DNA from 3 places in the Enterococcus sp. DIV0210g genome. Region 1 is predicted to be linked to each of the others. Evidence: predicted binding sites of a transcription regulator. Region 1 holds the regulator's gene; each other region holds the start of a gene.

Region 1 (2,273 bases):
TCAAGATATTGCATTGGCGGATTGTTTTTGCTGTCAGCGATCAACGCACTGGCTGCATCATTTTTTGCTGGGAGCTGCTGTGCAGCAGCTGTTTCAGGTACTTCTTCTTTTTTTACTGTTTTTTGGCGGTAGATGATTTGCTTTTGCAGATCTTTCAATGACACCGTCTGCTGGGTAAAATCATACGCTGAAGCAATAAGTTCCCCAAGCGTCAATTCATCAAAGCCATACAATCGATGGTAGAGTTCAATTTGCTCTATCACTGGTTTTTCCAGTGAAGTGATATGTTTTTTCTGCAGCAAGTCGCTTAAAAACGGCCAATCGACCTGAATCGCATCGTCAATCAAAGTTGGTGTTTTTTCTTTTTCAAACGCGGATTGGCTTTGTTCGATTTTTTCCTTGTCTGCTTCAAAAGATGCTTCGTTGAAACGAAAAACATCTAAAAACTTTTTAGTAACTTTTTGGTAGCCTTCTGAAGAAAATCTTTTGAATTGAAATTTCTCATTCAGCTGGTTCCAACGGCGTTCGCCGGTTTTTTCCAACAGCATAAAACTTAAGACAGCATCTTTAAAAAACGCATCGGGCGCTAAAGGTTCAAGCAATTCATAGAGGAAACAAGGTCCTAAACTTGGATCTTCTTTGAAGTAGACATCCAGCAGACCGATTCCTTCTAATTTTTTTCTTGCTTCATAAAACTGCGGCAAACCGCAATCCAATCCACTTAGCAAATCTGCGTGCAGCGCTTCTGATCCGATGCCTGTTTCTTTCGAAATCTCTGACAAAAGCGTGAAATAGAGACTAAGTGCTTCTCCTCCGATCAGCGGCTGATAAAGATAAAGCAGCGCTTGCTGTCCTTCTTCTGTTAATGGAAATGTTTTTCTGCCTTGATAAATATTTTTAGGCTGAAGTTCTTTCCAAGCATTTTCCAACGAAATGCCTCCTTATTCCTTCTCTTCTGATTTGTCGTCTTCAGATTTGTTTTCTTTGGCTTTATCAACGATGTCTTGCAATTCTTTTAAGAAAACAGACATATCTTTGAATTGACGGTAGACACTGGCAAAACGGATATAAGCGATCTCATCTAAGTTGACAAGGTCTTCCATCACGTATTCACCAATCAAGTTTGTTGATACTTCATTCTCGCCTAAACTGCGGACACGATTCTCCACATGGTTGACGATTTGTTCCATTTGTTCCATTGCAACAGGACGTTTTTCCGCTGAACGGATCAATCCTCTTAATATCTTATCACGGTTGAATTCTTCGCGTTCGCCATTTTTCTTGATGACTAGCAGCGGCGCAGCTTCGATTCGTTCAAATGTTGTAAAACGAAAGCCGCAATTCTCACATTCACGGCGGCGGCGGATTGCGCGTCCGTCATCTGCTTGTCGGCTGTCTATAACACGCGAATTATTATGGTGGCATCTTGGGCATCGCATAACTATCACCTCTTCATTTCTGATTTATCAAATCATTGCTATGATTAGTTGTATTATAACATGAAACCTTGTAGAAGCGCGATGTTCCGGTACAAAAAATGCCGAAACACTCGCGTTTTTTAACATAATCTGCTGTTTTTTAAGAAAACAGCAGGCTCTTTTTGCTGTACTACTTTTTCAGTTGTGAGAAAAAACTGGAACCAATCGTTAGGATAGGCTCCAGTTTTTCTTTAAACTATAGTTTTTCTTCGATTCCTGTATAGTGCTTCATTCGTTCTTCTTCGATTCTCTGCTCGCCAGAAATATGTTCTTGTTCTGGCAATGGTTCTTTCCTGCGTTTTGGCTCCGCCGTTTTTCGTTCTTGTGTCAGATCTTGCTGACGTGCTTCTTTTTCCGCTTGCTGGTCTTCAAGCTCTTCAATACGTTCTTTGTACTTTGCATCATGTGCTTCTGCGATTTCTGTTTGGTCGCGTCCTTCTTGCTTTAAGTTTTCATTATCTAAAAGTTCGCCGATTTTTTCTTTTGCGTTTCCGACAATTTTATCTTTTTGGTTTTTGATCGTTCCCATAACATGTCCCTCGCTCTCTGCTTTCTACTTTCAGCATAGCAGAATCCTGCTGCTTAGACAAAGAAAGTACTTTCTAAGAAATAAACTTGTTTTCTTGGAGCCATGAGATGATTTGTTCTGCTAACTTGTCTTTTGTTTGCTGATTATCAAAAAGGATATCCGCTTTTCTTTTTTTCTCTTCGATAGGCATCTGACTTTCGACCCGCTGCATTGCTTCTTCTCTCGTAAAACCATCGCGTGCCATCAGACGTTGCAGCTGTTTTTCT
Region 2 (2,273 bases), 560 kb from region 1:
TTGTTGAGCATCCGCAGAAGCATCAAAATAATGGGAAAGGTTGTGGTTCGTTTTGGCTAAATCAGCAGTGGTGCTGCCCAATGCTTGACCCAATTGATAAAAGGTATAGCCTAAACCAATTCCTAAAATAGCAGGACCGATAATGGAGGCTGCAGCACCAGACAAAAGCCCAGCGCTTAATGTTCCTCCGCCGGCAGCTGTAGCAAAAGCGGATAAAGACAATCCACTGAATGCGTTGATGGGGATAGCTGTCATTTGCGGAATCGCCGGTTCTAATTCAACAGGTGGTAAATTCGTTTCTTCCGCTAATTCAGACTGGACAATATGAGCTTCGGCAACAACAGCAGTGGGCAAGACGAAATACGGAGTCAAGGAAAGAGTAAGCAATACCAATAAATACAGTTTTTTCATAAATAAGCTCCTTTTTATAACGCTTTCATTTTTTGTACAAGAAAACCAAAATCTTTTTTTCACCTCCTTTGTGCAACAAAAAGAGGATAGCATGGGAAATGTTCCAAGGATGACCGACTTTTGGAAACTTTCGAAAAAGTAGTTCTGGACTTTTAGCAGAAAAAATGTTTCAGCAATAAAACAAAAAACAGCCGACCCTTCAAAGGTCAGCTGTTTCTATTTGGCTTGGTCAAAATTGAGGCACTCTTTTTTTATGAATGCTGGAAATATTGGGTTTCTGCTTCTTGCATTTTTTCTCGGGTTTTTTTATTGTACCAAGGAGAAACAGTGAAGGCTAAAACGTCATTGATCAAGTAAACAGAACTGTTGATAAACATAGCCAGACTTGCTGCTCCGTGAGTAAAGGAAACGTACCATAGGACCATCTGTGCAAGACCAGAAGCTACCCACCAGTAATATTGGTTGTTGTAACGCAAGAAACTGATCACACCAGCTGTAAGACTGATAGAAAAAGCAATAGCATCAATCCAAGGGCGAGGATCATCTGTGTAGCGGCCAATCAAGAATCCTGATACCAAATAAACGATTACTGTACTGAAAATAGCAATTACCCAGCTCTTGCCAGTGAATTGACGGATCTTAGAAGCCATGTTATGGTTCCATTCTTTACTTAAAAGAACAGGGATGTCAAGAGTGACCATATAAGCGATTTGTTCGCCGATACTCAAATAATTTTTAGCAGAATAGCCGACGATGATAAAACAAATCGCTGAAAGGATACCAAGAACGCCATTGACAGATTTCGCAGCATTGATGGAAAGAATGCACAAAACGCCAAGATTGGTACCAATAAAAGTAATAATTGTAAGCCAAGTGATGGGCTGATCAACCAAAGTCATGACTTGGCAGCCTAAACTAAAGAAAAACAGATAATAATTTTGTTGCGGCCACCCTCTTAATTGGTGCATCAAGAAATGGATATATGATTTCATGAAAGTTGAATACTCCTTTAGACACTAAATGTAGTGTGTGCGAATTTTTATAACACAACTTATTGTATTACTTTAGAAAATAAATTCTAGACTTACTTTTTAAGAAAATGTGTGTTATGATTTCTATGAATATTTTCTGTAAAGTTTCAAAATTCTCCGAGCGGATCTTAGCTGTTTAGCTGAGATCCGCTTTTTTTCTTAAAAAGAAAAGATTGCTCCTGTAAGATGGATTTGGCGATTACGCAGAAAATATCTGTCTGTTTTTGTCTTTTAGGTTAAAATAGGAAGAAAGAGAAAGAAGGGGATAAAATGAAGTTGAACATGATCCATCATGTCGCGATCATTGTTTCGGATTATCAAAAATCGCGTGCCTTTTATGTAGACTTGTTAGGATTTGAAGTAATCCGAGAGAATTATCGGGAAGAAAGAAAGGACTATAAGCTGGATTTGAGATTAGGGGAAAGCGAATTAGAGATTTTTGGCATAGCTGATGCGCCGGAAAGACCGAATTATCCCGAAGCTCGCGGGTTACGTCATTTAGCATTCAAAGTGGACAATATCGAAGAAGTCATCCAAGAATTAAATGAAAAAGGTATCGAAACGGAGCCAATCCGGTATGATGATTACACTGGTAAAAAAATGACGTTTTTCTTTGATCCAGATGGCTTGCCTCTAGAACTGCATGAATAGAGCCGATTTTTTTATTATCCAATAGCTTGTCAGTTTTCATTTTGACAGGAGAAGAGTAAACTAATAAGTAAAGGGAGATGAAGAAGATGGAAAAAATGAAATGTCCAAATTGCGGAAAAACCTTTAATTATGAAGAAGTAGAGAATGTGGTCGAACACTCACGCCAAGAAATGGAAATCG
Region 3 (2,273 bases), 440 kb from region 1:
AAAGCTGGTTCGTTTCGGCTACTGTTACATGGGAGAATTTTGATATCGAACCTTATATCTCTCGTTTGACGAAACGTAAATTACGAACAGGAAGAGTCGTTACTGGCGGGATCATCACCATCAAAGATTCAAACTGGGGCATGAGTTTTGCAACACATCGACAACCTCATTTTAAAGAACAAAACGATCAGCAAACCATTACATGGGTCTACGGACTGTTGTCGAATACACCAGGAAATTATATCAAGAAACCAATCGAACAATGCAGCGGGCAAGAAATCGCTCAAGAATTGATGTATCATCTTGGCGTACCAGAAGAAGATATCAAACGCTTCTCTGAAACATCTTGCACAGTTATTCCTGTCTACATGCCGTTCATCACTTCTTACTTTATGTTAAGAGAACCTGGCGATCGTCCAAAAGTGATTCCAGACGGATCAAAAAACTTAGCTTTCATTGGTAATTTCGCCGAAACAGAACGCGATACAGTCTTTACCACTGAATATTCTGTACGGACAGCCATGGAAGCCGTGTATCAGCTGTTAAACGTAGAGAGAGGCGTCCCAGAAGTATTTGCTTCTGCTTACGACTTGAGAACACTCGCAAACTCTATTTACTATCTGTCAGATAAGAAGAAATTGACAGAGATGGATCTGCCATTTGTTGAACGTAAATTAGTGGAAGGGTTTATCAAGAAAACAGAGCATACGTATATCGGTGATATCTTAAAAGAAAATAATTTGTTATAAAAGCAATGAAACATTCGACCAAAAACTGTCAATATCCCTCTTGTTTTTGCGGTCAATCCGTTTCGCTTTTGATTCAACCAGAAAAGGCGCAGGAGATTTCCTGTGTCTTTTCTTTTTTTAGGAGAGTTATCTTGTAAAACACAAAATATAGTAGTATATTTAATTTATGATTCTATATATAGTGTTTTAGGAGAGCTGTTTGATGAAAATATTTATTTCAGGTGCAATTGGGGTAGGGAAAACAACATTGGCGGAATTATTATCAAGAGAACTTGATTTGCCGATCTATGTAGAACCTGTCGATGATAACCCTGTACTACCTTTGTTTTACGAAAACCCAAAAGAATACGCATTTATGCTGCAAATCTATTTCTTAAGCCATAGGATAAAAAATACACGGGAAATGATGGCAATGGACGATTACATCGCAGACCGTTCATTATATGAAGATAAGTTGTTTTTCCACGCGATCCGCGATTCTGGCAGAGCAACGGATTTGCAAGTGACGGTTTATGATGAGATGGACAGCGCTGTGACGACGGGCATTTTAGAAGATGAACGTTATCGGCCGGATCTGATGGTCTTTATCGACTTGAGCGAGGAAGAGATGCTGCGCCGCATACGTCAGCGAGGAAGAGACTATGAGCAGTTTGAAGATGATCCTTCCTTAAGAGACTATTATATTTTACTACTTAAACGTTACAAAGAATGGATCGCCGATTATGATGCGAGTCCAAAATTGATTATTGATGGCAACACATTAGACCTTCTGAATGACAGCGGACATCAAGAAGCAGTAATCAGCCAAATAAAAGAACAATTGGGCACGATTTATTCAGCAAAAGGTTGAGCAGGTGCAAAAAGCAACCAAATAATAACAGTGTCGAAATCAACAGAAGCAAGGTGCAGATGCATCTGCTTCTTTTTTTTTATTTAAAATATAAAAAAAAGAAGAAAAGAATCTAGTAAAACTTGAGCAATTTTTCTTGAAAGTGATACAATGAACGAGAATATGCAATTATAGGATTCGAGTAAAAATCATTATAGGAAGCATAAAGATTTATTGATCATTCAAAGAGAAAGTGAGGAAGTAAAGTGGGACTGATCTATTTACTTATCCTTTTATTCGCAGCAGTTTTTATTTATTGTTTTTTGTCTTATGAATATGCGAAAAAATTAATCAAAGCAGGGGTACAGCGCGGCTATAACTGGTATGAGACAACAGGGCATCGTTTGATGAATCCAGCAGCTTTTGCAACGGTCGAGAAGAGTCGCCGAAAATTAGAACAACAGGCTTCGAGCTTCTGGGAAACCGGAGAAAAGAAGACCATCAAAAGCCATGATGGATTGAAATTGAGCGGCAGTCTGTTTCGTCAACAAAGTTCTTCGGAGTGGGTGATCGGTGTCCATGATTATCGCAGCACCGGAAAACGTGACCTTTCGTTTATTGGGAAAAAATATTTTGAACAAGGATACAATGTCTTGATCCCTGATTTGCGTGCACATGGAGAAAGTGAAGGAGAA

What was found. Region 1 encodes NrdR, which represses ribonucleotide reductase genes. Its sites were predicted from a motif close to ACACNATATATNGTGT; they were not measured.
Region 2: pnuC (nicotinamide riboside transporter PnuC) is a predicted target of NrdR. The motif match lies at 1,425-1,440, and genes of this name have one in related genera.
Region 3: IGI64_RS08835 (deoxynucleoside kinase) is a predicted target of NrdR. The motif match lies at 919-934, and genes of this name have one in related genera.

The regions. Positions count from the first base shown of each region.
Region 1 is NZ_CP187903.1:1,369,057-1,371,329, forward strand. Features, by position in the region: gene IGI64_RS06690 (replication initiation and membrane attachment family protein) at 1-929, opposite strand, end outside; gene nrdR (transcriptional regulator NrdR) at 942-1,439, opposite strand; gene IGI64_RS06700 (hypothetical protein) at 1,675-2,007, opposite strand; gene coaE (dephospho-CoA kinase) at 2,081-2,273, opposite strand, start outside.
Region 2 is NZ_CP187903.1:1,927,710-1,929,982, reverse strand. Features, by position in the region: gene IGI64_RS09425 (RNase A-like domain-containing protein) at 1-411, opposite strand, end outside; gene pnuC (nicotinamide riboside transporter PnuC) at 663-1,403, opposite strand; gene gloA2 (SMU1112c/YaeR family gloxylase I-like metalloprotein) at 1,713-2,093, shown strand; gene IGI64_RS09410 (hypothetical protein) at 2,180-2,273, shown strand, end outside.
Region 3 is NZ_CP187903.1:1,809,268-1,811,540, reverse strand. Features, by position in the region: gene IGI64_RS08840 (oleate hydratase) at 1-749, shown strand, start outside; gene IGI64_RS08835 (deoxynucleoside kinase) at 952-1,599, shown strand; gene IGI64_RS08830 (alpha/beta hydrolase) at 1,845-2,273, shown strand, end outside.